DNA from 3 places in the Acidovorax sp. KKS102 genome. Region 1 is predicted to be linked to each of the others. Evidence: predicted binding sites of a transcription regulator. Region 1 holds the regulator's gene; each other region holds the start of a gene.
The links. Region 1 encodes FNR, which switches genes on or off when oxygen is low (the NO sensors DNR and NnrR bind a similar motif). Its sites were predicted from a motif close to TTGATNNNNATCAA; they were not measured.
Positions count from the first base shown of each region.

Region 2: a site for FNR is predicted at 6,374-6,387, ahead of C380_RS07050 (PAS domain-containing methyl-accepting chemotaxis protein). Genes of this name have one in related genera too.
Region 3: a site for FNR is predicted at 6,759-6,772, ahead of cyoA (ubiquinol oxidase subunit II). Genes of this name have one in related genera too.

Region 1 covers NC_018708.1:3,388,094-3,398,694, reverse strand. Annotated here, with positions in the region: gene ccoP (cytochrome-c oxidase, cbb3-type subunit III) at 1-449, shown strand, start outside; gene ccoG (cytochrome c oxidase accessory protein CcoG) at 542-1,987, shown strand; gene C380_RS15560 (FixH family protein) at 2,052-2,330, shown strand; gene C380_RS15555 (hypothetical protein) at 2,386-2,682, shown strand; gene fnr (fumarate/nitrate reduction transcriptional regulator Fnr) at 2,783-3,505, opposite strand; gene hemN (oxygen-independent coproporphyrinogen III oxidase) at 3,695-5,077, shown strand; gene C380_RS15540 (sulfite exporter TauE/SafE family protein) at 5,083-5,808, shown strand; gene C380_RS15535 (HD-GYP domain-containing protein) at 6,030-7,334, shown strand; gene C380_RS15530 (EAL domain-containing protein) at 7,331-9,775, shown strand; gene C380_RS15525 (sulfite exporter TauE/SafE family protein) at 9,836-10,601, opposite strand, start outside.
Region 2 covers NC_018708.1:1,552,368-1,562,968, forward strand. Annotated here, with positions in the region: gene C380_RS07025 (pyridoxal phosphate-dependent aminotransferase) at 1-1,211, shown strand, start outside; gene C380_RS07030 (thiamine pyrophosphate-binding protein) at 1,235-2,920, shown strand; gene C380_RS07035 (LysR family transcriptional regulator) at 2,952-3,833, opposite strand; gene C380_RS07040 (DMT family transporter) at 3,969-4,916, shown strand; gene C380_RS07045 (DNA polymerase IV) at 5,052-6,269, shown strand; gene C380_RS07050 (PAS domain-containing methyl-accepting chemotaxis protein) at 6,457-8,016, shown strand; gene C380_RS07055 (hypothetical protein) at 8,110-8,376, shown strand; gene queF (NADPH-dependent 7-cyano-7-deazaguanine reductase QueF) at 8,409-9,254, opposite strand; gene C380_RS07065 (2OG-Fe(II) oxygenase) at 9,352-10,263, opposite strand; gene yaaA (peroxide stress protein YaaA) at 10,304-10,601, opposite strand, start outside.
Region 3 covers NC_018708.1:3,662,262-3,672,862, reverse strand. Annotated here, with positions in the region: gene C380_RS16880 (response regulator transcription factor) at 1-392, opposite strand, end outside; gene C380_RS16875 (ATP-binding protein) at 412-1,743, opposite strand; gene C380_RS16870 (SURF1 family protein) at 1,718-2,536, opposite strand; gene cyoD (cytochrome o ubiquinol oxidase subunit IV) at 2,536-2,967, opposite strand; gene cyoC (cytochrome o ubiquinol oxidase subunit III) at 2,968-3,603, opposite strand; gene cyoB (cytochrome o ubiquinol oxidase subunit I) at 3,596-5,599, opposite strand; gene cyoA (ubiquinol oxidase subunit II) at 5,608-6,666, opposite strand; gene C380_RS16845 (MFS transporter) at 6,928-8,268, shown strand; gene tolA (cell envelope integrity protein TolA) at 8,388-9,347, opposite strand; gene C380_RS16835 (ExbD/TolR family protein) at 9,379-9,801, opposite strand; gene tolQ (protein TolQ) at 9,817-10,530, opposite strand; gene ybgC (tol-pal system-associated acyl-CoA thioesterase) at 10,527-10,601, opposite strand, start outside.

The DNA.
Region 1 (10,601 bases):
GCTTCCCCAACCTGACGGACAACGACTGGCTGCACGGCGGCACGCCCGAGAAGATCCGCGAGACGCTGGAGAAGGGCCGCATCGGCAACATGCCTCCCATGGCAGCCGCAGTGGGCTCCCCGGAAGACGTGCGTAACCTGTCGCACTACGTGCTGAGTCTGTCGGGCAGCCCCCATGACTCGCTGCGCGCATCGCTGGGCAAGGCCAAGTTTGCCGCCTGCGCAGCCTGCCACGGCATGGACGGCAAGGGCAACCAGGCGCTGGGCGCGCCCAACCTGACCGATGACATCTGGCTGCATGGCTGGGGCGAGGCCGCCATCACCGCCATGATCAACAACGGCAAGGTCAACCAGATGCCTGCACAGGCCGAAAAGTTGACCGAGGCGCAGATCGGCGTACTCTCTGCCTATGTGTGGGGCCTGTCGAACAAGCAGGTGGCTGCACGTTGACCTGGCTGCCGGGCGGTGCGTGAGACGCACTGCCCGGGTTTCCGTTTGAAGGCATCCCTTTTACGCCTTATCTCCGTTCACAAAGCGACACCATGAGCACACCCAGCGAGCCGGCTCGCAAGGTCATCCCGATTACGCCAGTCGCGGCAGATGCGTCTTCTGCGGGCGAGATCATCTCGCTGTACGAAGCGCAAAAGAAGATCTACCCGCGCTCCATCAGCGGCCTATTTGCGCGCTGGCGCTGGGGCATGGTGTTTCTCACACAGCTGGTGTTTTACGGGTTGCCGTGGTTTGAGTGGGGCCAGCGCCAGATGGTGCTGTTTGACCTGGGGGCTCGCAGGTTCTACATCTTTGGCCTGGTGCTGTATCCGCAGGATTTCATCTACCTCACCGGCCTTCTGATCATTTCGGCGTTGTCGCTGTTCCTGTTCACTGCAGTGGCCGGGCGTCTGTGGTGTGGCTTTGCGTGCCCGCAGACGGTGTACACCGAAATGTTCATGTGGATCGAGCACAAGATCGAAGGCGATCGCAGTGCCCGGCTCCGCCTGGACAACGGCCCCTGGACGTTCGAGAAGATCCGCAAGAAGTTTTTCAAGCAAGTGGTGTGGATCGCGGTGGCCCTGTGGACCGGGTTTACTTTTGTGGGGTACTTCGTCCCCATTCGAGAGCTGGGCAGCGAGCTGCTGGCGTTCCAGGGCAGCTGGCAGATTTTCTGGGTGCTGTTCTACGGTTTTGCCACCTATGGCAATGCGGGCTTCATGCGCGAGCAGGTCTGCAAGTACATGTGCCCTTATGCGCGCTTTCAAAGCGCGATGTTTGATAAAGATACGCTGATCGTTACCTACGACCCTGAACGTGGCGAGCAGCGTGGTCCGCGCAAGAAGAACATCGACTACAAAGCCCAGGGGCTGGGCGATTGCATTGACTGCTCGCTGTGTGTGCAGGTCTGTCCCGTGGGCATCGACATCCGCAAGGGCTTGCAGTACGAATGCATCGGCTGTGGCCTGTGTGTGGACGCCTGCAACACCGTGATGGACAAGATGCAGTACCCGCGTGGGCTCATCCGTTATTCGACCCAGAACGGCGTGGCCAAGCACTGGACGCAGTCGCAGATGTTGCGCCGCGTGCTGCGCCCCCGCGTGCTGATCTACAGCGCCGTGCTGGTCACCCTGTGCGTGGCCATGTTGGCCAGCCTGGTGGTGCGCACGCCGCTGAAGGTGGATGTGGTGCGGGACCGCGCTGCGCTCTCGCGCATCGTGGCAGGTGGCAAGCTGGAGAACATTTACCGGCTGCAGATCATGAATGCCACCGAGGGCGAGCAGCGTTATCGCATCAGTGCGCGGGGCCTGGAGGGGCTCGAAGTGGCTTCCGAGGCTGAAGTGGACATTGGCGCGGCAGAGTCTCGCTGGGTGGCCGTGCGGTTGCAGATTCCTTATGGTTCCGCCACGCCCGGATCGCACGCCGTTCAGTTTGATGTGCAGGCCGTAGGAGCAGCGGCCCATGTCACGGAGAAATCCGTGTTCCTTGTACCGCGCTGAGCGGTATTCCGGTGGGGCCCTTCAGGGCCGCACTTTGACCGATATTGTTGAGGAGTAAAGCACCATGTCTTCAAACCCTGCCATTGCAACCCCGGCGGCAACCGTACCCTGGTGGAAGTTTGGCCATGTGTGGCTGGTGATTGCCGGGCCTCTGATCGTGATCGTGGCGGGCTTTGTGACGCTGTGGCTGGCGATTTCGCGGCCCGACCCCGTGGTGGCGGAGGACTACTACCGCCAAGGCATCGAAATCAACAAGACACTGGTGGCGCCGGAAAAGAGTCTGGCGCCGGCCCTCAAGGCCCGCAACCATGCGGCCACCCCTGTGCAAGACCAACCACGCTGAAACCCCAGGGTCGCACACGCTGGCGACCCCGGCAGCACCAGGAGACAGAACCTATATGTGGACGCAACGCCTGATGTGGATTGCATGGCCCGCCTTTTTGATGGCGGGTGTGCTGGAGATGCTGGTTTTTGCCATGGTGGACCCCCAGGACCTGCACTGGTTCGGGCAGCCTCTGGCGCTGTCGAGGCAGGGGGTGTACACCCTCGCATTTTTTGTGTTCTGGGCCATCACCATGGCCACCAGCGCATTGACCACGCTACTGTCCATGTCCCCGTTTGAGGTCAACCGCTGTCCCGTGCCCGACGGGGAGCGCCCTGACGATTGCCGCAAGACATCGTCGTCTTGCTCCTGAGCCTTTTTCGCCGTTCATGCGGGCATGCGCTGCATGCCGTTTTAAAAGGGACCGGCGGACTTTGGTACGGCCCCGACTCTCAGCCGACGAGGGGCCGTAATCAGTGGCAGGTCTGCTGGCTGTTCACAATGCGTCGCAGGGCATCGGTGTCGAGGATGCGCACATGGCGCTGTTTGACTTCCACGATGCCTTCTTCCACAAACTTGGAGAAGGTGCGGCTCACTGTTTCAAGTTTGAGGCCCAGGTAGCTTCCGATCTCTTCGCGCGTCATGCGCAGCACCAGTTCTGATTGCGAGAAACCCCGTGCATGCAGGCGCTGCACCAGGTTGAGCAAGAAGGCCGCCAGGCGCTCCTCGGCACGCATGCTGCCCAGCAGCAGCATCACACCATGTTCGCGCACGATCTCGCGGCTCATGATCTTGTGCACGTGGTGCTGCAGGGCCGTGACTTCGCGGGAGAGTTCTTCTATGCGGTCGAAAGGCATGACGCAGACCTCGGCATCCTCAAGGGCCACCGCGTCACAGGTATGGTGGTCGTTCACGATGCCGTCCAGCCCGATGATCTCGCCCGCCATCTGGAAGCCCGTGACTTGATCGCGCCCGTCTTCGGTGGCTACACAGGTCTTGAAAAAACCGGTGCGGATGGCGTACAGGGACGTGAAGGACTCGCCATTGCGAAACAGCGTGCCGCCGCGCTTGACCTTGCGGCGGACAGCAACGACCTCGTCAATGCGCTGCAGTTGCTCTTCGTTCAAGCCCACGGGCATGCACAGCTCGCGGAGGTTGCAGTTGGAGCAGGCGACTTTGATGGTGAGCGGGTTCATAGACACATGGGCTTGGGTTAGCGGTCAAGCATATCGCGCTTGCCGTACACGAACCTGAATACAGAGCGCGGGCAAGCGGCTGACCTTCATCAAATTGTCGCCGTATCGCTTGCGGGTTCACTTGATGCAGGTCAAGGACATGTCCCGGAGCCTACGGCACAGTCAAGGTGTACGCAAGGAAATTTCCCCATGACTGCTGTTTCGCCAGACCTTCTGCGCCGCTTTGACGTGCCAGGGCCCCGCTATACATCCTATCCAACTGCCGACCGTTTCGTGGAGGCGTTTGGTCAGGAAGACTATGTGCTGGCGCTGCAACAGCGCCGCTCGGGCACGCTGGCCAAGGCCATGCCGCTGTCCCTGTACGTGCACATCCCGTTTTGCGAATCCTTGTGCTACTACTGTGCCTGCAACAAGATCATCACCAAGCACCATGACCGCGCCGAGGTCTACTTGCGCTACCTGAGCCGCGAGATCGACCTGCACACCGCGCACTGTGGCGTAGGACAGGTGGTGAGTCAACTGCACCTGGGCGGTGGCACGCCCACCTTCCTATCCGATGATGGATTGCGGGAGCTGATGGCCATGCTCAAGCGCAGCTTCACGCTGGCGCCTGGGGGGGAATACTCGATCGAGGTGGATCCTCGCACCGTCAATGCAGAGCGTCTTGCACTGTTGGCTGAGCTGGGTTTTAACCGGCTGAGTTTTGGCGTGCAGGACTTTGATGCCGAAGTGCAGAAGGCTGTGCACCGCATCCAGCCTGCCGAGCAGGTGTTTGCGCTGGTCGAATCTGCGCGTTCGTTGGGCTTTGACTCGGTGAATGTGGATCTGATCTACGGCCTGCCGCGCCAGACGCCCGAGTCTTTTGACCGCACGCTGGCCCAGGTGGCGCAACTGCGGCCTGACCGCATCGCGCTGTATGCCTACGCGCACCTGCCAGAGCGTTTCAAGCCACAGCGCCGCATCATCTCTGCGGAGTTGCCCACGGGCGCGAGCAAGCTCTCCATGTTGTCGCGCTCGCTCGATGCCTTCATGGATGCTGGATACGTGTACGTGGGCATGGACCACTTTGCGCTGCCCACCGATGCACTGGCCGTGGCCAAGCGCCAGGGGCGCCTGCACCGCAATTTCCAGGGCTACAGCACGCAGCCGGACTGCGATTTGATCGGCCTGGGCGTATCGGCCATTGGCCGTGTGGGGGCAACCTACAGCCAGAACTCCAAGACGCTGGATGAGTACTACGACTTTCTGGACCAGGGGCGGTTGCCCGTGGTGCGGGGGCTGGCGCTCACGCGCGACGACCTGGTGCGCCGTGCGGCCATCATGGCCCTGATGTGCCAGGGGGAACTGCTGTTCGAGCCGATGGAGCAGGCATGGCTGATCGACTTCCGCCAGTATTTCGCGGCGGAGTTGGCCCAATTGGAAGGCATGCAGGAGCAAGGGCTGGTGCGCGTTGGGCCAGAGGGCATTGAAGTGACTGCGACCGGTTGGTTCTTCGTGCGGGGCATCGCCATGGTTTTTGACCGCTATCTGCAGGCAGACCGCAACCGCGCCCGGTTTTCGCGCATCATCTGATACCTATGCTTGCCACGGTCGGCTGGACTGCTCTGCTCATGGGACTCGCTGGCGGGTCCCACTGCCTGGCCATGTGCTCCGCGCCCTGTGGAGCGCTCGTGGGGCAGGGCGGCGCGCCACTGGCGGAGGGCAGTGCCGAGCGGGTGGTGCGCTGGGCGCCGCGTGGCGGCGTACTGCAGCGCACCGTGGCCTTTCATGCGGGGCGCCTGGTGGGCTATGCCAGCGCCGGTGCATTGGCGGCCTTGGCCATGGACAGTCTGGCATGGCTGACCCAGCAGACCACCGCGCTGCGTCCCGCCTGGACGCTGATGCACGTGGCGGTGATGGCCTGGGGGCTCATGATGATGGTGCAGTCGCGCCAGCCCGCCTGGGTGGAGCAGGCGGGTCGCTCCGTGTGGGCGCGTGTTCGACCGCTGGTCGGAGCGCCAGGCGGCGTGATGGCGGCGGGGGGCCTGTGGGCCCTGATGCCTTGCGGGTTGCTCTACTCGGCTCTGTTGGTCGCGGCGTTCAGTGGAGGGCCGCTGGAAGGTGCTCTGACCATGGCCCTGTTTGCCGTGGGCAGCGGGGTCTGGCTGGTGGGTGGCCCCTGGGCTTGGAGCAGCCTTCGCAACCGGCTGAATCTCGCACGGGCTCAGTGGGGCACGAGGGCCGCAGGCGCCATGCTGTGCGCGGTCGCTGCCTGGGCGTTGTGGATGGATCTCATTTACAAGCCATCACTCTGGTGCCGCTGAGCGGGCGGCGCTGATCCGTCCACATCCCCCCAGTCGCCCCGGGGCTGGAAGGTGGGCGATGCCTTTGTCGCGGGGACTGGGGCGGTCCAGCCAGGCCCGCTTTCAGTCAAGTGTTGCCGGATCGCTGCGCGGCCTGTCGGTTCTTCGCCACGTCACTGGAACTGGTGATAATCTGCGTAACTATTGGTGGCATTGATGTCGCCATGTATCGTGCGCCTGACGTGAACTCATCCATCCTCATCGACATCAGCCAACTGCGTGTCGGCATGTACATCCAGCTCGACGTGGGCTGGATGCACCATCCGTTCCCGATCAGTAGCTTCCGGGTGGCGTCGTCGGAGCAGATCGCCACCTTGCGCGAGCTGGGGTTGACCGAGGTGCGTTACGTCCCCAAAAAGAGCGATCCAGAACTTCAGGAGCTGGTGCCTGCTGCCTGGAGCGTGCCCGAGATGACAGCCCCACCGCCCAACGGCCTGGATGCGCCCGGGCCTGGGACGGCCACTGTCGTGGACCCTGAGGCTCAGCGTCGCCGCGAGCTACTGGAAGCACAAAACCGGACCTTGGCCGCCTGCAATCAGCGTTTCTCAGAAGCCACGCGGCAATACCAGTCTATGGAGCGTACGGTCTCTGAACACCCGGACCAGGCCAAGGCCAAGGGGGAGGCGCTGGTCTCTGGATGCGTGACAGAACTGCTGGAAAACGGCGATTCCGTCATCCGGCTGCTGTCCGAGGGCGTGGGCGAGCGCAACGGACTGCATTCGATCAATGTGATGGTGGTATCGCTATTGCTGGGGCGATCCTTGGGCATGAAGAGCGAGGAGCTGCACGATCTGGGTGTGGCTGCATTGATCCACGACATTGGCAAGCTCAAGCTGCCGCCCAATCTGCGCCAGCCCACCCCTTCCATGATCCCCATGGAGCGGACACGCTACGAGACCCACGTGGCGGAATCCGTTGCCCTGGCCAAACGCATGGGGTTTGCCGATGCAGTGCTGATGGCCGTGGCGCGGCACCACGAAATGTGTGACGGCAGTGGTTTTCCCCAGCGTCTGAAGGGGCCCGATCTGGGGCGCATGAGCCAGGTCCTGGCGCTGGTCAACCAGTACGACCGCATGTGCAACCCGGCCATGGGAGTAACGGCGCTGACGCCCCACGAGGCGCTCTCCGTCATCTTTGCCCAGCTCAAGGCCCGTTTTGATTCGGTGGTCCTGGGGGCTTTCATTCGCATGATGGGGGTCTACCCGCCCGGCTCCATCGTGCAATTGGTCAATGACCGGTATGCCATCGTGGCCTCGGTCAACTCGTCGCGGCCGTTGCGGCCCAAGGTCATCGTGCACGACCCACGGGTGCCCAAGGAAGAGGCGCCGATCCTGGATCTGGAAACTGTCCCTGAACTGGGCATACGGCGCAGCCTCAAGCCCGCACAACTGCCGCGTGACGCGTTGGACTACCTGTCACCCCGGCAGCGGATCTGTTACTTTTTTGAGCGAGCGGTCAGTCCCGGCCCTGACGAGGCTGCGGCGTGAACGATCTCCAATCGCTCGGGTGGCTGGATGGCCTGCAGGAGGCCGTGTGGCTCCTGGATGAGGCCGGCCATCACATCCTGCAAGCCAATGCATGCGCCGAGCGCCTCACCGGGTTGTCTGCCGCCGCCATGCGAGGGCGGTCTGTGCTGGACTTGGCCAGTACGCCCCAGGAGCTGGCGTTCTGGTCGGAGCCTGTCGATGTGATTGCGCAGGGCGTGACTGCCCACACCAGTTTGTTGCGTGCTGATGGCAGCCTGGTGCCGGTGCAGCGTTGTGTCCGGCGTGTGCCATGGGGGGAGGGTGGTAGCACGGTGCTGCTGCTGACCATGCTTGACCGCAGCCTCCAAGAAACTACTGAGCGCGAGCTGGAGACACTGTTGTCCGAGCTGCGTGCCACGCTGGACTCTGCCGCCGATGGCATGCTGGTGTGTGGACTGGATCGCCGTGTGCGTGCATTCAACCAGCGCCTGGCCCAGCTCTGGAACCTGCCGCGCCAGTTGCTGGTCGAGCGCGACGATGCGGCGGTGTACGCCTTCATGGCGGACCAGGTGTCGGACCCTCGTTTCTATGCCGAGCGCCTGGCAGCCATTGACCGCGAGCCCATGGAGGAGAGCACCGACATTGTTGAGCTGCGCAACGGCGTGGTGCTGGAGATGCGCACGGTGCCGCAGTTCAGTCAGGGCCGCGCAGTGGGGCGTGTGTATTCGTTCCGGGACATCACCCGGCAGACCGAGACGCAGGCCAGCCTGCGTTTGGCCGCGCGCGTGTTTGAGTCCAGCCTGGATGCGATCTTCATCGCCGACAGCCAGCACCGCATCATGCGGATGAACCCCGGGTGTGAGCGGCTGGTCGGCCCTACGGCCAAGGGTTTTGAAGGCTGTGTGGCTGCCTCGCTTTTTGGAGGAGGCTCGGACGCCTCGTTCATGGAGCAGGTGTTGCAGGGCTGGGCCAAGGATGGCTTCTGGGAGGGTGAGTTGTGGCTGCCCCGTGACAACGGCGCTTACTGCGCTGTGCAACTGTCGTGGGTGGCTTTGCGTGATGATGAGGGGCGGCTGGTGCAGAGCATCGGCTTCATGCGAGACCTGACACTGCAGCACGCCGCGCAAAAGCGCATTGAAGAGCTGGCTTACAGCGACGCACTGACCGGTCTTCCCAACCGCCTGCTGCTCTCGCAACGCGTGGATACCGCCATCCAGGGGGCGCGTCAGAGCGATACCGGTTTCGCGATCCTGTTCCTGGATATGGACCGCTTCAAGATCATCAATGACTCCCTGGGGCACCCTTTTGGAGATCGGGTGCTGCAGCTGGTGGCTGAACGCCTGCAGACCTGCTTGCGGCAAACCGACATGCTGTGCCGTCTGGGCGGGGATGAATTTGTCATCTACCTGCATGGGGGTGATGCATCGGTGGCCGAAAGTGTGGCGCGCCGGATTCTGGACGACATGCTCAAGCCCTTCATGCTCGACAGCATGGGCTTCTCGATCCAGTGCAGTATCGGCATTGCGCTGTACCCGCAGGATGGCGCCACGCTCGATGACCTCATCAAGCAGTCCGACACCGCGATGTATAGGGTCAAGGAGCGTGGGCGCGGCAGCTACGGCTTTTACCAGCCGCAGATGAACGCCAACCTGCTCGCGCGCATGCAGATGGAGCATGCGATGCGCCAGGCGCTGGGTCTGCAGCGCATGGCCGTGCACTACCAGCCCCAGGTCAATATGGCGACCGGGCGCATCACCGGGGCCGAGGCGCTGCTGCGCTGGACGGACCCCGAGTTTGGCGCGGTATCCCCTGCGGTGTTCATTCCGCTGGCGGAAGAATCGGGCTACATCGTGACCTTGGGCGCCTGGGTGATGGAGCAGGCGGTGCGCGAGGCTGCGCTCTGGATGCACAGCGGCTCGCCCATCATGATTTCTGTGAACGTTTCAGCGCTGGAGTTTCGCCAGCCCGACTTTGTGGACCGCATTACGCGCCTCTTGGCGGTGCACCAGTTGCCACCCACCTTGCTGGAACTGGAGCTGACGGAAACCATCCTGCTGCAGGACGCACAGGAGATGGAGCAGCGTCTGCGCGTGTTGGCCGAACTGGGCATCGGCCTGGCGATCGACGATTTCGGCACAGGCTATTCCAGCCTGGCCTATTTGAAGAAACTCCCCATTCACAAGCTCAAGATCGACCAGTCCTTTGTGCGTGGCTTGCCCGATGACGATGGCGACCGGGCCATTGTCAGCGCCATCATCAGCATGGGCCGTGCCATGCACATCGAAGTGGTGGCTGAAGGGGTCGAGACTGAAACCCAGCAGGCGGTGCTGCAGCAAATGCAGTGCGAGCACTACCAGGGCTTTTTGTGCGCGCCCGGGCTGCCGGCCGACCAGTTCCGCGCCCTGCTGAGCAAACCCTTGCCGCTCAAGGCCCAGGGGCGCCACCGGCCTTTGAACACCTGACACCGAGCGCGCAGATGTTGCGACGCGGCGGGCTGCAAAGAGTCCGCCTCTGTGTCGGCCTCAGGCGGCCGAAACGCCTTTCCACAGCATGTAAGCAGCCAGGCCAAACAGCAGCGACGCAAACACGCGCTTGAGTTGCTTGACCGGCAGGTTATGGGCCGCTTTAGCACCCAGCGGGGCCGTCAGCACGCTGCAGCTCGCAATCACGCCCAGTGCTGGCAGCCAAATGTAGCCGAGGGATGCCGGGGGCAGGCCGCTCACGTTCTGTCCGCCAATGGCGTAGCCGATCACGTTGGCGAGCGCGATGGGGAACCCCAGCGCAGCGCTGGTGGCCACCGCGTTGTGGATGGGCACATTGCACCAGGTCATGAAGGGCACGCTGACAAAGCCGCCGCCCGCGCCGACCAGGCCCGACAGAAATCCGATCACGCCGCCCGCCGCCACCTGGCCTGCGCCACCCGGCATCTGGCGCGTGGGAGCAGGCTTCTTGTCCAGAAACATCTGCGTGGCCGAGAAGCTCACAAACAGTGCGAAGAAGATCGCCAGAAACGAGCCCTTTAGCAGCGCAAACACACCCAGGCTGGCGATGAACCCTCCCAGCACGATGCCAGGCGCCAGGCGCGTGACGATGTCCCACCGCACTGCACCGCGCCGGTGGTGGGCGCGCACGCTGGAGATGGAGGTGAACATGATGGTGGCCATGGAGGTGGCAATTGCCATCTTCACCGCCAAGTCGGGCGACACCTGACGCGCGCCCAGGATGTAGGTCAGGAATGGCACCAGCAGCATGCCCCCGCCAATGCCCAGGAGTCCTGCCAGAAAGCCT
Region 2 (10,601 bases), 1.8 Mb from region 1:
CCGCCACGGCCTTCCGCGCGGCCGACCGCCTGGGCGCCATATGCGTCTCCGAAATCGTGCGCCTGACGCAAGAGGCCAACCAGCTCAAGCGCCAGGGCCAGCCCGTGATCGTGCTGGGCCTGGGCGAGCCCGACTTCGATACGCCAGCCCACATTCTGGAAGCCGCGCAGCAGGCCATGGCGCGGGGGGAGACGCACTACACGGTGCTGGATGGCACGGCCGAACTCAAGGCCGCCATCCAGCACAAGTTCAAGCATGACAACGGGCTGGACTTTGCGCTCAACGAAATCACCGCCGGTGCAGGCGCCAAACAGATCCTCTACAACGCCCTGATGGCGTCGGTGAATCCGGGCGATGAAGTGATCCTGCCCGCGCCGTACTGGACGTCCTACGCCGACATGGTGCTGATTGCGGGCGGTGTGCCCGTGGTCGTGCCCTGCACCGAGGCCAACGGCTTTCGCATCACGCCCGAGCAGCTGGAGGCGGCCATCACGCCGCGCACGCGCTGGGTGTTCATCAACTCGCCCTCCAATCCCAGCGGCGCGGCCTACAGCGCTGAGCAGTTGCGCCCGGTGCTGGAGGTGGTGGAGCGCCACCCGCAGGTGTGGCTGCTGGCGGACGACATCTACGAACATATCCTGTACGACGGCCGCGCGTTTGCCACGCCCGCCGCCGTGTTGCCCTCGCTGCGCGATCGCACGCTGACGGTGAACGGCGTCTCCAAGTCGTACGCCATGACGGGCTGGCGCCTGGGCTACGGCGCAGGCCCCAAGGCGCTGATTGCGGCCATGGCCGTAGTGCAGAGCCAGGCCACGTCGTGCCCCTCGTCCATCAGCCAGGCGGCAGCCGTGGCGGCGCTCACGGGGCCGCAAGATGTGGTGCGCGAGCGCTGCCAAGCGTTCCAGGACCGGCGCGATCTGGTGGTGGCCGCACTCAACGCCTCCCCCGGCCTGCGCTGCCGCGTGCCTGAGGGCGCGTTCTACACCTTTGCCAGTTGCGAAGGCGTGCTGGGCCGCACCACGCCCGGCGGCATGTTGCTGCGCACCGATGCCGACTTTTGCGCCTACCTGCTGCGCGAGCACCATGTCGCGGTGGTGCCCGGCGGGGTGCTGGGGCTGGCGCCATACTTTCGCATCTCGTACGCTGCCTCCACCGCCGATTTGCAAGAGGCCTGCGCGCGCATCCAGCGCGCCTGCCAGGCCCTGTTCTGAATTTCTGATCCGATACCGTTGATATGAATACTACCTCCCTCACCCCGCGCACCGGCGGCCAGATCCTGGTGCAGCAGCTCATCACCCATGGCGTGAAGCAGCTCTTTTGTGTGCCTGGCGAAAGCTACTTGGCTGTGCTTGATGCGCTGCATGACGCGGATATTGGCGTGACCGTGTGCCGTCAGGAGGGCGGCGCGGCCATGATGGCCGAAGCGCAGGGCAAGCTCACGGGCCAGCCCGGCATCTGCTTTGTGACACGCGGGCCCGGTGCCACCAATGCGTCGGCCGGTGTGCACATCGCGCACCAGGATTCCACGCCCATGATCCTTTTCGTGGGCCAGGTGGCGCGCAACGCCATGGGGCGCGAGGCGTTTCAGGAGCTGGACTACAGCGCCGTGTTTGGCACCATGGCCAAGTGGGTGGTGCAGATTGACGACCCGGCCCGTGTGCCCGAGCTGATCTCGCGCGCCTTCCACGTTGCCACTTCGGGCCGCCCTGGCCCCGTGGTGGTGGCGCTGCCCGAGGACATGCTGACCGAGGCCGCCACCGTGGCCGATGCGCTGCCTTACCAGGTGACAGAAACGCATCCTGGCGCTGCGCAGATGGCTGAGCTGGCCCAGCGCCTGCAAGCCGCAAAGAACCCCGTGGCCATCTTGGGTGGCAGCCGCTGGTCCGAGCAGGCGGTGCGCGAGTTCACCGCGTTTGCCGAAGCGTGGTCCATTCCCGTGTACTGCTCGTTCCGCCGCCAGATGCTGTTCCCGGCCACGCATGCTTGCTACGGCGGTGACTTGGGCCTGGGCGTCAACCCCAAGCTGCTGGCACGCATCAAGGCGTCCGACCTGGTGCTGGTGGTGGGCGGGCGTTTGTCGGAAGTGCCCTCGCAAGGCTATGAGCTGTTCGACATTCCCACCCCCGCGCAGCCCCTGGTGCATGTGCATGCCGATGCGGATGAACTGGGCAAGCTCTACCGCCCCACACAGGCCATTCACGCCACGCCCACGGCGTTTGCAGCGGCACTCAATACGGTGCGCCCCACGACCGCCGTGGCATGGAAGGCCCACACAGAAGCTGCCCATGCCGAGTACCTGGCCTGGAGCGACACGGCACCCATCCGCATCCCCGGCAACCTGCAGATGGGCCAGGTGATGCAGCACCTCAAAGAGGTGTTGCCAGCCGACACCATCTTTTGCAATGGGGCGGGCAACTTTGCCACCTGGATTCACCGCTTCTGGCCCTTCACCACCTACGCCAGCCAGCTCGCGCCCACCAGCGGATCGATGGGCTACGGTCTGCCCGCAGGCGTGGGCGGCAAGCGTCTCTGGCCGCAGCGCGAGGTGGTGATCTTCGCGGGCGACGGCGACTTTCTGATGCACGGCCAGGAGTTCGCGACGGCTGTGCAATACGGCCTGCCCATCATCGTGGTGCTGCTGGACAACGCCATGTACGGCACCATCCGCATGCACCAGGAGCGCGAGTACCCTGGCCGCATCAGCGCCACGCAGCTCAAGAACCCCGACTTCAAGGCCTACGCCCAGGCCTTTGGCGGCCATGGCGAGCGGGTAGAGCGCACGGAGGAATTTGCCCCTGCCCTTGCCCGTGCGCGCGCCAGCGGCCTGCCCAGCGTGCTGCACTGCCTGATTGACCCCGAGGCGATCACGCCCACGGGCACGCTGCAGGGCATTCGCAGCGCGGCGCTCTCCAAAAAGTAGGCTCCCTTTTCGTAAGCAGGCGCTGAGGCGTTCAGCCGGTCACGCGGGCGCCACCGGATTGCCGCAGGGTCTGCACCAGCAGATTCTGCAGGCTGTCCACCGCCTTGGAGCCGCGCGATGCGCGGCTGCGGTAGACGGCGACCTCCATGGGGGCCAGCGGCCCCAGGCCGTGTTCGGTGCCGAGCACCTGCAGCTGCGGTGGCACGCTGCAGTGGGTGAGGGCGGCCACGGCCAGGCCGCTTTCCACCGCCGCAATTTGTCCGGCCAGGCTGGAGCTGTGATAGACCACCTTGTAGCGGCGCCCCTGCTGCGCCAGTGCGTGGATGGCGCCGCGCCGCGCCAGGCTGGCCGATTCGTACACCGCAATCGGCAGCGGGTCGCGCCTCCACAAATCGAACTGCGCAGACCCCACCCACACCATGGGCTCATGGAACAGCAGCGTGCCCCGGCGTGCGTGGTCGCGCGAGATCAGCGCCAGGTCCAGGTCGCCACTGGCCACGCGCGGGATGAGTGCGGTGGACTGCTCGCAGTCCAGCTCAATCTCCACCGCGCTGTGCCGGGGCGCAAAGCGTTTGAGCACGGGCGTGAGGTAGCGCGCTGCATAGTCATCCGGCACCCCCAGCCGCACCCGGCCTGTGAGGGCGTCGCCGTTCAGGGCATCGTGCGCTTCTGCATGCAGCTCCAGAATGCGTCGGGCGTAGCCCAGCAGGGTTTCACCCTCGGGCGTGAGGTGCTGCTTGCGGGCATCGCGCTCCAGCAGTCGGTGGCCTACGGCGTCTTCCAGCTTCTTGAGCTGCATGCTGACCGCCGACTGGGACCGGTGCACCTCGGCCGCCGCGCCAGAGAGCGAGCCTGCATCCACCACCGCCACCAGGCATTGAAGCCAGTCGAGTTGCAAGTCACGGTAGCTCATGGATTGCCCCTGGGGTGATGTATTCGATGATCGAATGATTGACGCGTAAATTATGCGCTTTCGATTGCAGCGGCTGGCGGCCACACTGCGGGCATGCAGCAGTCGTCCTCTACCGTTTCAGGCATATCCGTCCCCGTGGTTCCCGCGTCCGCTTCCCATGCGAGCAGCGCGCGTGGGCTGTCGTCTGCCCACCGGCTGGATGGCTGGATCGCCTTTGTGCTGGGCAACGCGCTGCTGGGCACCATCGGCGTGTTCGTGCACGAGGCGCAGGCGGCGCCATTGACGGTGACCTGGTTCCGCTGCGCTTTTGGTCTCGTGGGTCTCACGTTGTGGATGGCGTGGCGTCACCGGTCATGGTCGGGGCTGTGGCGGGCGCTCTGGGTGGGCTGGGCGGCTTTGCCGTGGGTGTTGCTGCTCAGCGGGCTGATGCTGGCGAGCTGGTGGCTGTTTTTCACGGCGATCCAGCAAGTGCCCACCGGGGTGGCGGTGGTGCTGTTCCATGTGCAGCCCCTGTGGGTGTTGCTGCTGGGGGCCTGGTGGCTCAAAGAAGCCGTGCCCCGGCAGCGCGTGGTGTCCGTGCTGGTCGCGATGGTGGGGCTGGTGCTGGCCACGGGCGTGGCTGGGGGGCTGTCTTCCTCCGGCGCCGGGCATGCGTCTGGCTACTGGGTGGGCGTGGGCCTCTGCCTGGTCGGTGCGCTGTGCACGGCCACCGTTACCGTGGTTGCCAAGCGCCTGGGGGCGCTGCCGGTGGGCGCGCTGGCGTGGTGGCAATGCGCGCTGGGTGCGGCCGTGCTGTGGGTGGCCCCCTTGGGACAAGGCTGGCCCGCCTGGGGCGCCCCATGGGCATGGCTGGCCGGGCTGGGGCTGATCCACACGGGCCTGGCGTACACCCTGATGTACGCAGGCATGGCCCGGCTCGCGACGGCCCGGGTGGCGGTGCTGCAGTTTGCCTACCCGACGGTCGCCATCGTGGTGGACTGGGTGTACTTTCAGCACACCTTGGGCGGTTGGCAAATGGCAGGTGTGGTGCTGATGCTGGGGGCCATAGCGGTAGGGGAGCGTAGCGCGCGGCGTAATCGCTAGTGCACCGCCTGCGCAGGGACGGCGCCGCCCCGCACAATATCGGGTGTGACCGCCACCGAGTTCGATTCTTCTGAGACCTACCCCCCTGCGCAGGCTGCCCCTTCCGGCAAGCGGCGCCGCATCGCGCACCTGGACATGGACGCTTTTTTTGCGTCCGTCGAGCTGCTGCGCTACCCGCAGCTCAAGGGCCTGCCCGTGGTGATTGGCGGCGGCAGGCGCAAGGTGGACGAGCTGCTGCTGCGCGGCCCGGACGGCACCGCAGAGCGCGAGCGGCGCTTCATCCCGGTGGAGGACTTTCCGCTGCTCAAGGACTATGTGGGCCGGGGCGTGATCACCACGGCCACCTACCCGGCGCGGCAGTTTGGCGTGGGTTCGGCCATGGGCATGATGAAAGCGGCCAAGCTGTGCCCGCAGGCCATCGTGCTGCCGGTGGATTTTGACGAGGTGCGACGCTTTTCGCGCCTGTTCAAAAGCACCATCACCGAGATCGCGCCGGTGATGCAGGACCGGGGCGTGGACGAGGTCTACATCGACTTCACCGACGTGCCGGGAGGCCAGCGCGAAGGCGGGCGGGTGCTGGCGCGGCTCATTCAGAAAAGCATCTTTGAACGGACCGGGCTGACCTGCTCCATTGGCGTGGCTCCCAACCGGCTGCTGGCCAAGATGGCCAGCGAGTTCAACAAGCCCAACGGCATCTCCATCGTTTACGAGGAAGACCTGCAGAGCAAGATCTGGCCCCTGAATGTGCGCAAGATCAACGGCATCGGCCCCAAGGCGGGCGAGAAGCTGGCGCGGCTGGGCATCGAGACCATCGGGCAGCTGGCCGCGCAGGATGAGCAATGGCTGATGGGCCACTTTGGCAAGTCCACCGGCGCCTGGATGCACCGCGTGGCCTGGGGCCGCGATGACAGCCCGGTGGTGACCGAGAGCGAGCCCGTGAGCATGAGCCGCGAGACCACCTTTGACCGCGACCTGCACGCGGTGCGCGACCGGGCCGAGCTGGGCGCGATCTTTACCGACCTGTGCATGCGCGTGGCCGAGGACCTGCAGCGCAAGGGCTATGTGGCGCGCACCATCGGCATCAAGCTGCGCTACGACGACTTCAAGATCGCGACGCGCGACCACACGGCTAACAGCTACACGGCCGACGGAGCCACCATCCGGCAGCTGGCCGGGCAGTGCCTCAAGCGCGTGCCGCTGGATAAGCGCCTGCGACTGCTGGGCGTGCGGGCCAGCACGCTGGTGCGGCGCGGCGAGGAGCCCGAGCCCGATCCGCAGACCCGTGCCGCAGCTGCGAGCAGCCGGCGCAGGCCGCAGGCGGGTGTGGACAGGGACACGGGGCAGCTCTTTTGACGCCACAGGAGTAGGGCTGGGGTGTGTGCGCCTCGGGAGGGTTGTGCAGGCCATCCTTCACTCGGCACCTTTTGGGGGCAAATCGGGGGAGTGAGCAGTTAGACTTGATTCGTATCAAGCGGTTACACGAACGTCTAACAAAACACCGCGCTGCCTGCCCCTGCCGCAGGCCTTCCAGGAGCCTCGAATGCGCATCAACCTGCCAGTGACCCAGCAGAATTTTGACTACCCCGGTGATGAGCTGCTGGTGTCCAGCACCAACACCAAGGGCGAGATCACGCACTGCAACCCGGCGTTTGTGCGCGTCAGTGGCTACAGCTACGACGAACTCATCGGTCAGCCGCACAACATCATTCGCCACCCGGACATGCCGCCCGAGGCCTACAAGGACATGTGGCGCACCATTGGCCGGGGCGAGCCCTGGACAGGTCTGGTGAAAAACCGGCGCAAGAACGGCGACCACTACTGGGTGCGCGCCAACGTCACTCCCATCATGGAAGGCGGCAAGCCACGCGCCTACATGTCGGTGCGCACCAAGCCCAGCGCGGCAGAAATTTCTGCCGCCGAAGCCCTGTATGCGCAGATGCGCAATGAGGCGGCATCGGGCGCGAGCAGCTTTTACCTGGACTCGGGCAACGTGCGCTATCCCGGGGTTCGCGGCTGGCAGCAGCGCCTGGCGCAGATGGCGTTGCTGCCCCGCATGGCGCTGTTGCTGGCGGTGATGGTGCTGCTGGCCTTGTTGCCCGATGTGATGGGGCTGCAGGGCACTACCGCCTGGGTGGCCCGCCTGGCGCTGCTGGTGCTGGGGGCGGGGTGGACGCTGTGGCGCTTTCAGGCCACCGTGCTGCAAGGGGTGCACGACGCCACCCGCTTCGCATCCGACATCTCGGCCTGCAACCTTGCCACGTCGGTGGGCACCGACTACCCCCAACCCCTGGGTGCGCTGATGCAGCGCTTGCAACAGACCCAGGTCAACCTGCGCGCCGTGGTGGGCGACGTGCGCACCGAGGTGCGCAACTTCATCGAATCGGCCGACGAAATCGCGCGCGGCGGCATGGACCTGTCGGCCCGTACCGAGTCGCAGGCCAGCAGCCTGGAAGAAACCGCCGCGGCCATGGAGCAACTGGCCAGCACGGTGCTGCAGACGTCGGAGACAGCCGCCAAGGTGTCGCACGAGAGCGCACAGAGCAGCGACATCGCCACGCGCGGTGGCCAGGCGGTGCAGGAGGTGGGGGCGGCCATGCAGCAGATGAAGCTTTCGTCCACCAAGATCAGCGAGATCGTGGGCGTGATCGAGGGCATTGCCTTCCAGACCAACCTGCTGGCGCTCAACGCCGCTGTGGAAGCCGCGCGGGCTGGCGAGCAGGGCAGGGGCTTTGCGGTGGTGGCGGGCGAGGTGCGGGCACTGGCGCAGCGCAGTGCCAGCTCGGCCAAGGAGATCAGCGGCCTGATTGGCGTCACGGTGAACCAGATCGCCAGCGGCGCGCAGCAGATGGACCATGCCGGCACCACCATCGAAGGCGTGGTCCATGCGGTGGAACGCGTGAGCACGCTGGTCCAGCAGATCAGCAGCGCCACCAAGGAGCAGTCGCAGGGCATTGCCCAGGTCAACGAGGCCGTGACCCAGCTTGACACCGTGACGCAGCAGAACGCCGCGCTGGTGGAGGAGTCGGCCGCCGCCGCCCAGGGCCTCAAGGAGAGTGCGGTGTCGCTGGGCCGCTCGGTGGACGTGTTCCGGCTGGGGTGAGCGGCGCCGCAACGAGCCGCCCGCAGCCATTCGTACCTTGACGAATTCTTACTCGTAACTTACAGTGATTTTCCCGTTTTCCGGGAGATCACCATGACCCTCGACGAGCTGCAGCGCATCAAGCAGTGGCATGTGGCACACAAGGCCGACCACCCGCTCGAATACCACCTGTGGGACCTGGTGCTGACGGTCTGGATGCTGGGCTGGGTGGGCTGGTTTCCCATCTGCGCTTTTGGCGAGCCCTGCGCCGCGCCGGTCTGCCTGATCGGCATTTTTGTCCCCAGCCAGTACGTTGCCTGGCGCACCCGCGCGCACCTGCGCCATACCCTGCGGTGCGACTGGATTGACGCGCGCAACTGACGGACGCGGTCGGTTGACGAGGTCGGTCAGGCCTACTGCCGCGCCGTGCGCACGTTGCGCGGCAGAGCTTGCGGGTGGCTGGTGCGCAGGGGGTTGATGTCCAGCCCGCCCCGGCGCGTGTAGCGCGCATACACCGTGAGCTTGATGGGTTTGCAGCGCGTCCACACGTCCATGAAGATGCGCTCCACGCACTGCTCGTGGAATTCGTTGTGGTTGCGAAAGCTCACCAGGTACTGCAGCAGGCCTTCCTGGTTGATCTGCGGGCCGCTGTAGCTGATCTGCACGCTGCCCCAGTCGGGCTGGCCGGTCACCAGGCAGTTGCTCTTGAGCAGGTTGCTGGTCAGGGTCTCGGTCACGGGCGCTTCGTTGAATGTGGCCGTCAGCAGGTCGGGCGCGGGCTGGTAGCGCGTGCATTCCACGTCCAGCCGGTCCAGGCTCAGGCCGTCCAGCTCGTGTACGGGCTCCTGGTCGAACAGCTCCGGCGCGATGAGCTTCACCCCCACGGTGGCGGGGTGCTCGGCGCCGCGCCACACGGCCTCGCTGATGTCGGTGCGGATGCGGGCCTGCACCTCGGCCGAATCGGCAAAACGCGTGTTGTTGAAGCTGTTGAGATACAGCTTGAAGGACTTGCTCTCGACGATGTTGGGCGTCTCGCAGGGCACCGTGATGTGCGCCAGCGCCACCTGCGGTTTGCCACGCTGGTTCAGCCACGACAGCTCGAACGCCGTCCAAAGGTCGGCCCCGAAGAAGGGCGCCGCGCCGGTGATGCCGATCTCGGCCCGCTTGCCCGCGCGCGGGATGGGGAACAGCAGCGACGCGTCGTACTGGTCGATATAGGCCGAAGCCTTGCCAAGCTGGGATTGTTCTGGCGTGTTCATGGCCTGGTCTTTCGGGTGTATGGGTTCCAAGGGGGACGTGTTTTGCTACTGTTTTTGTAGCTGCTGGCGCATATTCGACTAGCGCATACCGGCGTTTTTACTGAAATTCCCGCTCGCGCAGCCATTTGGTGGCGATCCATTTGTCCCCGGCGATCACCGGGGCGCCGCCATGCAGGGTGCGGGTGGACGGGTGCGGGCGCTCGTAGCTGAAGAACACCGCGTTGCCACGCTGCGGCGCGACCTCCAGGTGCACATCGGGGAAGGTGGTGCCGCCGCCTTTGTCGGGCGTGTTCAGGTACATCACCAGCGTGCCCACACGCTGGCCGCCGCGTTTGATGATGCTGGGCGTGCCAGGCTCGGCGGGGTCAAAGTAGTCGTAGTGGGGCTTGTATTCGGCACCCGGGCGGTAATGCAGCACCTGCAGGCCTTCGCCGTTTTCGATGGGCCACTGGAGCAGGCGCGCAATACGCTCTTCAATGCGCTGGATCAACGGGCTTTGACCGCGCTGGAAGAACATGCCGTCGCTGGTGCGGTCGGCGTTGATCTCTTCGCCGCCGGTCTTGGTGGCCACGGTGAGCGAGCGCGCCATGCGGGGCTCTGCGGCGGCGATCAGGGCATCACACTCCTCCGGCGACAGCAGGTTGCCAAACACCACGATGCGCGGCTGCGCCATGGCCAGCAGCACATTCACGGTGCGGTCTCCGCAGTCCACCTGGGCGGGGGATCCATCCAGCCGGGGCTCGGGCACCGGCACGGCCGAGGGCAAGCCCTGCTGCACGGCCAGGTCGTTCAGGTGCTCCTGCAGCGTGATCTCCAGCGCGTCGGCGGCCACGTCCTCGTCCCACCCTGCGTCGCGCATGGATTGCAGCACCACAGGCGCGGCGTAGCCCGCCTGCGCCTGCTCAATGATCCAGCGGCGCAGCTCGGGCGTGATGGCCTGCCGCGCTGCGCTGGCGCGCTGGGTGCTGGTGGTCGTGCCGTCCGGGTGCTGGTCAGAACGCAATGTCATGGCGGTCCTTCAACAAGAAAGAGCAGGGGGGAAGGGGTGTTTATAAGGCCGGAGGGGCCTTGCGCCGGAAGACCAGGCGCTCGGGCGTGGAGGAGGCCGGGGCAAAGGCATAGCCGTCCAGATCGAAGCCTTCGAGCTGGTGGGGTGTGGCAAGGCGGTGGGTGATGGCATAGCGCGCCATCAGGCCGCGTGCGCGTTTGGCAAAGAAGCTGATGATCTTGTAGTTGCCGCCCTTCCAGTCCTCGAACACGCATTCGATCACGCGCGCCTTGAGCACCTTGCGGTCCACGGCCTTGAAGTATTCCTGCGAGGCGAGGTTGACCACCACCGGCGTGGTG
Region 3 (10,601 bases), 270 kb from region 1:
AACTCCACCTCGGCATTGCCTTCCCTGAGGCCAAATGCCGCTTCGATGTCGTCGGTGTTGGAGGGCTTGGCGAGATAGTGGCAGGCGCCCAGTTTCACGGCTTCCACAGCGGTGGCAATGCTCGCAAAACCCGTGAGCACCACGATCAGCATCTCTTCGTCCGCAGCGTGCAACGTCTGCACGCAGGCCAGGCCTGAGGCCTCTCCCTTGAGCTTGAGGTCCACCACCGCATAGCCGGGCTGGTGCTGCTCCAGCAAGACCTCTACGTCGGCCAGGCTCGCTGCCTGCAACACGCTGTAGCCGCGCCGTTCAAACGAGCGGGCCAGCGTGCGCGCAAAGGCTTCGTCGTCCTCGACGATCAGCAGCTGTCGTTGCGCTTCTTCAGTGTCCACGGTGGGTTCTTTCGTTCATTCATACCTTCTGGGGCAGCGCAATCGAGGCCAGGGGCAATTCGATGGTCACCTGTGCGCCGCCTTCGGGCCGGTTGCGCGCCTCCACGCTGCCACCCAGGGTGCGGGCGACATTTAGCACCAGATACAGCCCCAACCCTCCGCCAGGGCGGTTCTTGGAGGACTGGTACGGCGTGCCTAGCTTGGACAACATGTCGGGTGCAAAGCCGGGGCCGGCATCGGTCACAGTCATGCACAAGGCATCTGCATTGCGCGTGACCGCCAATCTCACCCAGCCTGGCGAGGCGTCACGTGCATTGTCCAGTACATTGAAAACCATTTGCTTGAGGGTGGTGTCCGACACCATGGGCGTGTCGGTGCCGAAGTCGTTGTCGTAGTCAAACTGGGGGATCGTGCGGGTGCTGCGCCATTCCTCGGCCAGCGCATCTACGAACTTGCGCACGGTGGTCTGCACCGACGCCTCGCCGCGCGTTTCACCCGCCGACAGCAGGATGCCGCTCACGATGCTCTTGCACCGCTGTACCTGCGTCTGCATCTCGGCAATGTCTTCCTTGAGCGCTGCGTTGCTGGTCAGCCGCTTGTCGTGCTGCCAGTCGCCCAGGATCACCGCCAGGGTGGACAGGGGCGTACCCAGCTCGTGTGCGGCCCCCGACGCCAGCAGGCCCATGCGCACGATGTGCTCTTCTTCCACGCGGCGCCGGCGTGCGGCCGCTAGGCGGGCATCGCGCTCGCGCAGGTTGCGGTGGATGCGGGTGATGAACACCATCACCAGCGTGGCGTTGAGCACAAAGCACACCAGCAGCCCGAGCACATACAGGCTTGACAGGCCCTGGTGCAGGTCCTGCGGCAGGGCCAGCGGCAGGTGGTGGTCTGCCAGTGCCGCAAAGCACAGGACGGTGATGATCACGATGGACCAGATGTAGGCACCGCGCAGCAGCACGGCGCCCAGAGTGATCTGCAGCAGGTACAAAAACACGAAGGGGTTGCTGGTACCACCACTCAGGTACAGCTGCACCGTGAGCACTGCCACGTCAATCAGCAGCGCCAGAAACAGCTCCACATTGCGCACCGCGCGGCCCGTGCGCAGGCGCAGCAGGCTCACCACGTTGAAGACTGCCAGGCAGCCGACGACGAGCAGCATCTCCTGCAGCGGCAGCTTCAAGCCCAGGCTGTAGTGCGCCATCTCGATGGTGAACACCTGGCCCACCACCGCAATCCAGCGCAGCTCAATCAGTTGCTGCAGGTTCTTGATTCCGGCGGCTGCGTCAGCGGAGCGTGCATTGCGCGGCGCAGTGGCCAGCGCAGGGTCAGGGCGTTGTAGGTGGGTGTTCATCGTGGGTCGGGAGGCGGCTGGCGGCCCGTGCGCCCGTGCGGCGCTCATAGCGTGCCACATACCAGCCGGCAACGACAACCATGAGCGCAAGACCATACCAGGTCAGGGCGTACACCAGGTGGCTGTTGTGAAACCGGATGACGGTCAGGCCAGCGCGGGGCCAGCCAGAGGCGGCTGAAGAAGCCGCTGCGGTACCCGGTAGCCCGGCATCCACAAAAAATGGAGCCGCCCGGGGCAGACCCAGCGCGCTGCTGATGGCGGCCACATCACGCGAGTACCAGCGCTGCTGTGCCGGATCGTTGGTACGCAGAAAGCCACCGCCGGGCTCGGTCATGCGCAACAGCCCCTGGACGGTGGCCGCGCCATCGGCGGGGGGCTGGGCCTCCAGCCATTGGGCGCGTTGCTCCTGGGGTACAAAGCCCCGGTTCACCAGCACCTGGGTGCCGTCATCCTGTTGCAGGGCCGTCATCACCCAGAACCCCGCACCCAGCTCGGTGACTGCCTGGGTCAGCACCGTCTTGCCGGGCAGCCAGCGGCCCTGAAAGACCACTGGCAGATACTCGTGCTGTGCGGCACTGATGCCCGGCCATTGGTCTACCGGGGGCAGAGCGACCGGTGCGGCGTGTACCCGTTGGTCCACCCTTTCGATGAGGTCCAGCTTCCAGGTGCGGCGCTGGACCTGCCACGTGCCCAGCGACACAAAGCCCAGGAACAAAGCCATGCCCAGCACCAGCAGGACTGCGCGGCGCAAGCCCCGGCGCGGCACTGCCATGGTGGTGGGGGCTGTGTCCATCAGGGCGTGGAGTGTCCGGGCGCCTCGTGTGTAGGCGGTGTGGGCGTGGGGTGCTCCGGCATCATGTTGGCATTCATGTGGAACATCACCCACAAGGTGCCCGCAATGGCGATGGCCACGAACACCACCGTGAAGATGGTGGACAGCAGCGTCCAGCCGCCTTCGATCTTGCCGTTCATGTGCAGGAAGAACACCATGTGCACCAGGATCTGGATCACGGCAAAGCCGCCCAGCACCAGCACGGCGGTGTTGCGGTCCGCAATCACCTTGGCCATCACCAGCCAGAAGGGAATGGCCGTGAGGATGATGGACAGCACAAACCCCGTCATGTAGCCCGAAAAGGTGCTGTGGGGGCCTGCGTCGTGGTGGTGATCGTCATGCCCATGCGCATCGTGCGCACCGTTGGCGTGTGTTGCGTGTTGTGCGCTCATTTACAGCACCCCCATCAGGTACACAAAGGTGAAAACGCCGATCCAGACCACGTCCAGGAAGTGCCAGAACATGGACAGGCACATCAGGCGGCGATTGTTCTCGGGGATCAGGCCGTGCTTGCCGATCTGGACCATCAGCACCACCAGCCAGATCAGGCCGAAGGTGACGTGCAGGCCGTGGGTGCCCACCAGCGTGAAGAACGCCGACAGGAAGGCGCTGCGCTGTGGGCCTGCGCCCTCGTGCAGCAGGTGCGAGAACTCATACAGTTCCAGGCCCAGGAAGCACAGGCCAAACACGCCCGTGACGGCCAGCCACAGCAGTGTGCCCTTCACATCGCCCAGCTGCTTGCGCAGCATGGCAAACCCGAAGGTGATGGAGGACAGCAGCAGGAACGCGGTGTTGATGGCCACCAGGGTCAGGTCGAACAGCTGCGCGCCGGTGGGGCCTGCGGCATAGCTGCGGCCCAGCACGCCGTAGGTAGCGAACAGCGCTGCAAAGATCAGGCAGTCGCTCATCAGGTACAGCCAGAAACCCAGGGCCGTGCCGTTTTCAGGATGAGGCTCGTGCGCGAGGTGGTACTCGCGCGGGGCCAGGGCGCCTGCTGCGGCGCCAGCGTGGATGCGGATATCAGACATGGCGGGCCAGTTGGAGTGTGCGGGCTTCTTCGGTGGAGATCACTTCCGATGCCGGGATGTAGAAGTCACGCTTGTAGTTGAACGTGTGGACGATGGCGGCCAGAACGACAGCCGCAAACGAGACGGCCGCCAGCAGCCACATGTGCCAGATCAGTGCAAAGCCGAACACCAGCGACAGCCCCGAGATCACCACGCCAGCGCCGGTGTTGGCTGGCATGTGGATGGGCTGGAAGCCCGCCAGAGGACGCTTGTAGCCGTGCTTCTTCATGTCCCACCAGGCATCGATCTCGTGCACCACAGGGGTGAAGGCGAAGTTGTAGTTGGGCGGGGGCGACGAGGTGGCCCACTCCAGCGTGCGGCCGTCCCAGGGGTCGCCCGTCCAGTCGCGCAGCTGTTCGCGCTTGAGGAAGCTGACCACCAGCTGGATCAGGAAGCACCCAATGCCGGCGGCAATCATGGCCGCGCCGATGGCAGCGATCACGAACCAGATCTGCAGCGACTGGTCTTCGAAGTGGTTGGCGCGGCGGGTGACGCCCATCAGGCCCAGCACATACAGCGGCGTGAATGCCACCCAGAAGCCCACCAGCCACAGCCAGAAGGAGCGCACGCCCCAGGTGCGGTCCAGCTTGTAGCCAAACGCCTTGGGGAACCAGTAGTTGATGCCTGCAAACATGGCAAACACCACGCCGCCGATGATCACGTTGTGGAAGTGGGCGATCAGGAACAGGCTGTTGTGCAGCACGAAGTCGGCCGGGGGCACGGCCAGCAGCACGCCGGTCATGCCGCCGATGGCGAACGTCACCATGAAGGCCACGGTCCACATCATGGGCAGCTCAAAGCGGATGCGGCCCTTGTACATGGTGAACAGCCAGTTGAAGATCTTCGCGCCCGTGGGGATCGAGATGATCATCGTCGTGATACCGAAGAAGGTGTTCACGCTCGCGCCCGAGCCCATGGTGAAGAAGTGGTGCAGCCATACCAGGTACGACAGGATGGTGATACACACCGTGGCGTACACCATGGAGGTGTAGCCAAACAGACGCTTTTTGCTGAAGGTGGCGACCACTTCGGAGAACACGCCGAAGGCGGGCAGCACCAGGATGTACACCTCTGGGTGGCCCCAGATCCAGATCAGGTTCACGTAGAGCATGGGGTTGCCGCCCAGCTCGTTGGTGAAGAAGTTGGTGCCCACGTAGCGGTCCAGCGACATCAGCACCAGCGCAGCCGTCAGCACGGGGAAGGACGCCACGATCAGTGCATTGGTGCACAGGGCCGTCCAGGTAAACACGGGCATCTTCATCAGGCTCATGCCGGGTGCGCGCATCTTGATGATGGTCACGATCAGGTTGATGCCCGAGAGCGTCGTGCCCACCCCGGCGATCTGCAGCGCCCAGATGTAGTAGTCCAGACCGGTGCTCGGGCTCTGCGCCCCCAGGTTGGACAGCGCCAGCCAGCCAGAGGTGGAGAACTCACCCAGGAACAGCGACACCATCACCAGCACGGCGCCGGCCGTGGTCATCCAGAAGCTGAAGTTGTTCAGGAACGGGAAGGACACGTCGCGCGCGCCGATCTGCAGCGGCACCAGGTAGTTCATCAGCCCGGTGACCAGCGGCATCGCCACGAAGAAGATCATGATCACGCCGTGGGCGGTGAAGATCTGGTCGTAGTGGTGCGGCGGCAGGTAGCCCATGTTGTCGCCAAAGGCCATGGCCTGCTGCAGGCGCATCATCACCGCGTCGGCAAAGCCGCGCAGCAGCATCACCAGGCCCAGGATCATGTACATGATGCCGATGCGCTTGTGGTCAATGCTGCAGATCCAGTCGCGCCACAGCGGGCCCCACAGGCGGAACTTGGTGATGCCCGCCATGACGACGAGGCCGCCCAGGACCACGGCAATGAAGGTCCACAACACAATGGGCTCGTGCGCCATGGGCACGGCGTCCCAGCTCAGGCGGCCCAGCGCCCAGTGGGATGGAGAAAGGGTTTCGGAGGTCATAGGGAAGCTCATTGACGGATGCTGGCGCCGGATGCGGAGGCCGGTGCGTTGCGGGATTCGAGTGCGGCCACCACCTGGGCGGCGTTTTGCACGGTGCAGACGTCCTGGGGCAGGTTCAACCCCATGGCGCGCACATAGGCGTCGCCGCCCTGGGCATCAATCGCCATCATGTGGTGCATGCACATCTTTCCGTCTTCGACGCAGCGGTTGAGTACCTTGTCGTACAAGCCTTCTTCCACCGAGGCAAAGCGCTGCACCGGGTCGCGTTCGCTGGGCTTGACCAGGTTCAGGTAGGTGCCCTTGTCGAGCGGCTTCCCTTCGGTCTTGGCTTTCTGCACCCACTGGGCAAAGTCTTCATTGCTCAGGCCGTGGAACTTGAACGTCATGCCCGAGAAGCCCGCGCCGCTGTAGTGCGACGACATGCCGTGGAACACGCCGGGCCTGTTGATCACCGCGTTCAGCTCGGTCTGCATGCCGGGCATGGCGTAGATCATGCCGGCCAGGTCGGGCACGTAAAACGCGTTCATGGTGGACGTGGCCGTCAGCTTGAACAGGATGGGGCGGTCCACCGGGGCGGCCACTTCATTGACGGTGGCGATGCCTTGTTCGGGGTAGAAGAACAGCCATTTCCAGTCCATGGCCACCACCTGCACTTCGAGCGGCTTCACATCGGCGGGCACGGCGCGCTGCGCGTCGATGCGGTCGAGAGGCCGGTAGGGGTCCAGCTTGTGGGTGCCGATCCAGGTGATGGCGCCCAGCGCAATGATGATCAGCAGCGGCACCGTCCAGATCACCAGCTCCAGCGTGGTGGAGTGGTGCCACTCGGGGTCGTACTCGGCCTCGGTGTTGCCCTGGCGGTATTTCCAGGCAAACAACAGGGTGAGCGCGATCACGGGCACGATGATGATCAGCATCAGCAGCGTGGCGGTAATGACCATCTGGCCCTGCTGGGCCGCGACGTCACCGGCCGGGTTGAGCACGACAGCCTTGCTGCAGCCTGCCAGGCTACCCAGCGCTGTCAGGGCGAGCAGCCAGGTGGGCCCACGAAGTTGGGGAAGTTTGAGCATGTGAAGAGCGCGATCAATGCGTTTCAGGGTAAACGCGGATAACGGGATGTGTGCGAATGTACTAGCGCTAGCTTTTTTGTCGATTGGACATTTTGTCCAAGGTCAAACGCGCAGGCTTTTTTTGCACCAATGTGGTGCATTTGAGGGCTTTGAAGGACATTTCCTGCAGCCGGCATAGTGAAACCGCACTTGTGGCCCACAGAAGTTGCGTGTAGAACGGAACGGTCTGAGTTCGCTACACAACGTCAAGGAGCCATGTTCATGAGCAGCCCCGCCACTGCCACTTACCCTGCGGCCGGTTTTCACGAAAGCGCCGCCTCTCTCTCGCGGGCTGATACGCATGAAGACGTCACCCCCAGCGAAATTGCTGTGGGCGTGATCATCGGACGCTCGTCCGAGTATTTCGACTTCTTCGTTTTCGGGATCGCCTGCGTTCTTGTCTTCCCGTCCTTCCTGTTTCCCTTCCTGTCGCGCCTGGACGGCACGCTGATGGCCTTTGCGCTGCTGGCCGTCGCCTTTGTGGTGCGCCCGGTAGGTACCGCCATCTCCATGGCCATCCAGCGGCGCTGGGGGCGGGGCACCAAGCTGACCATTGCGCTGTTCGTGCTGGGCGTCTGCACGGTAGGCATGGCCTTTTTGCCGGGCTACAAGGATGCGGGCACTGCCGCCATCGTGGCCTTGCTGATCCTGCGTGTGGGCCAAGGGCTGGCACTGGGTGGGTCGTGGGATGGCTTGCCGTCGCTGCTGGCCATGTCGGCCCCCAAGGAGCGCCGGGGCTGGTACGCCATGATCGGCCAGTTGGGCGCACCGCTGGGCTTTGTGCTGGCTGCCGGCCTGTTTGCCTATCTGTACAGCAGCCTCACGGTGCAGGAGTTTCTGGCCTGGGGCTGGCGCTATCCGTTTTTTGTGGCCTTTGCGGTGAACGTGGTGGCCCTGTTTGCACGCCTGCGCTTGGTGGTGGGGCAGTCGTACTCTGAACTGCTCAAGGAGCGTGAGCTGCAGCCCGTGCCGGTGAACCGCGTCATGCGCGACGAAGGCAGCAACGTGCTGCTGGGCGCTTTTGCAGCGCTGGCCAGCTTTGCACTGTTCCACCTGGTCACGGTTTTCCCGCTGTCGTGGATCACGCTTTACTCCGACCAGCCAGTCACCCAGATCCTGGGCGTGCAGATCGTCGGCGCGTTCCTCGCGGCGGGCGCCATCATGGTGTCGGGCTGGCTGTCGGACCACCTGGGCCGCCGCAAGCTGCTGGGCGGCATGGCCGTGCTGATCGGCGTGTTCAGCTTCATGGCGCCGGTGCTGCTCAACACCGGCGAAGTGGGCAGCACCATGTTCCTGCTGCTGGGCTTTGTGCTGCTGGGCCTGTCGTACGGTCAGGCATCGGGCACCGTCACGGCCAATTTCTCGCCCCAGTACCGCTACACCGGTGCGGCCCTGTCGGCCGACCTGGCCTGGATCATCGGCGCAGCGTTTGCTCCGCTGGTGGCTCTGTATCTGTCGTCGCAGTTCGGTTTGCTGGCGGTGACGGTGTATCTGCTGTCGGGTGTGGCCTGCACGCTGGGCGCGCTGAACCTGAACCGCCGCATGGAGCGGCGTGACCGCTGATGCATGCTGGCGAATTGCTATCGAATGTATAGCTTGTAGCGCATGTTCCACTGGCGCTACAGGCGTAAAAGACCAAAATAAAGCGCCCGGTTCTGCCGGGCGCTTTATTTTTATGGAGCTTAGTCCTTGGGCCGGAAGACCATAGGGAATTGGGGTGGTACCCGACCATCCGTGTCCTTTGGTAGGCGCTCTGTCTTGTCTAGGGCACGTAGAACAGCTTCATCCCAGGCTCTTACTCCGCTGGATTTCAACAAGCGCCGGGAAGTTATCGTACCGTCAGGGGCTGCGCGAACTTCCACTTCAGCTGAAGGATTGCCCGCAACATTTTCCGTGAAGACGATGTTCGGCTTGACCGCCGCAGCAAGCCGACCGCCGTAGCTGGCAGATGGTCCCGAACTGTTTAGGGCTGTCCCGGTGGTCGTTTCACCACCAGTAGCATTAGCTAAGCCCTGCATACGCCGGATATTTGCTTGGTGGCGGGCATCTGCTTCCTTGGCTTCGCGTGCAGCTTCCTCGGCCTTTCGTCGCTTGTCTTCCGCCAACTTCTTCTGCTTGTCCTGCTCGACCTTTTTCTGTTCGGCAGGCTGCTTTTCGCGCTGTTCCTTTTCTTTTTCGCGTTCCTTCTGTTGGCGCTCTTTCTTCTCTTGCTCCAGGCGGTCGCGGCGCTCTTCTTCCTTGCGCTCGCGCTCCCGCTTCTCGCGCAGCTCCTGCTGCTCGCGGGCCTTCTTTTCCTGTTCCAGGCGCTTCTTCTCGCGCTCGATGGCAATGTCTGCCTCGCGCGTGTGCGGCGGCTCTGCGGCCCGCACCGGCGGTGGCGGCGGGGCGGGTGGGGTGGCCTGTTGCACGGGGGGCGGCGGCGGAGGTGGTGGGGGCTCCACGGCGCGTGGCGCTGCTTGTGTGGGCACAGCGGCCCACAACTCAGCCTCTACGGCGGGCTGGTCGGCCGTGTTCTTCCAGTTCACGCCCCAGGTCAGCGCACCGATCAGCACCGCATGCACCAGCACCGCCAGCGTGATGGCACGCAGGCGCGCCGGTGGGCGGGGCGGGGCAAACTGATCGCGGTCGGTGTGTGCGTGCATGGGCGTCTGAGCGGTGCCGGGCGGGTTCGGTTCAACCGCCTTGCTTGACCGAAAGGCCGACGCGCTGCACGCCTGCCTTTTGCAGGGCGTCCATCGCCTTCACCACGGTTTCGTACTGCACGCCCTTGTCGGCGCTGATGACCACGGCGCTCTCGGGCCCCTGGACCTTTTGCCAGCGGCTGGCGGCGTCGCCGATCTCGCGCTGGTTCAGGCTGCGCGTGGCCTCGGGGGTCTTGAACTGCAGCGTGCCGTCCTTGTTGACGATGACCTGGGCCACCACCTTGGGCATGTTCTTGCTCTTGCCCACGCTGGGCACATCGACCACCCCGGGTGTGAGCATGGGCGCCGTCACCATGAAGATGATGAGCAGCACCAGCATGACGTCGATGAACGGGACCATGTTGATCTCGTTGATGGTGCGGCGGCCTCGGCCGCGGGATGCCATGGCGGGCATGGGGCGCCTCCCGGATCAGTGGCCCGAGGCCGTGTGGCCTGTGGACGCGGGCTGGGCGCCCAGGTTGCGCTGCAGGATGTTGGAGAACTCTTCGATGAAGGTCTCCTGGTGCGTGGCCACGCGGTCAATGTCGCGTGCAAAGCGGTTGTAGGCGATCACGGCCGGGATGGCCGAGAACAGGCCGATGGCGGTGGCGACCAGCGCCTCGGCGATGCCGGGGGCCACGGTGGCAAGAGTCACTTGCTCCATGCCGGCAAAGCCGGTGAAGGCGTGCATGATGCCCCACACGGTGCCGAACAGGCCCACATACGGCGACACGGAGCCGACCGAGGCCAGGAAGGACAGGCTGGACTCGACCACATCCATCTCGCGCTGGAAGCTCGCGCGCATGGCGCGGCGGGCGCCGTCCAGCAAGGTACCGGGGTCGGTGATGCGGCGTTCGCGCAGCTTTTGGTACTCACGCATGCCGCTGGCGAAGATGCGTTCCATGGGGCCGGCCTGCTTGGCGTTTTGTGCAGCCGCGGCGTAGAGGTCGTTCAGGCTGGTGCCCGACCAAAACTCGCGCTCGAAGTCCTCGTTCAGTGTCTTCACGCGCTTCAGGGCGAACAGCTTGCGGAAGATGGCGGCCCAGCTGGCCACCGACACGCCCAGCAGCAGCAGCATCACGAGTTGCACCACCCAGCTGGCGTGCAGCACCAGGGAGATGATGGACATGTTTTGGGAATTCATGGTGTGAGTTGTTCCAGGAGGGTGCTGGGAATTCTGGCGGGGCGCATGGTCGCTGCGTCCACCCATCCGAT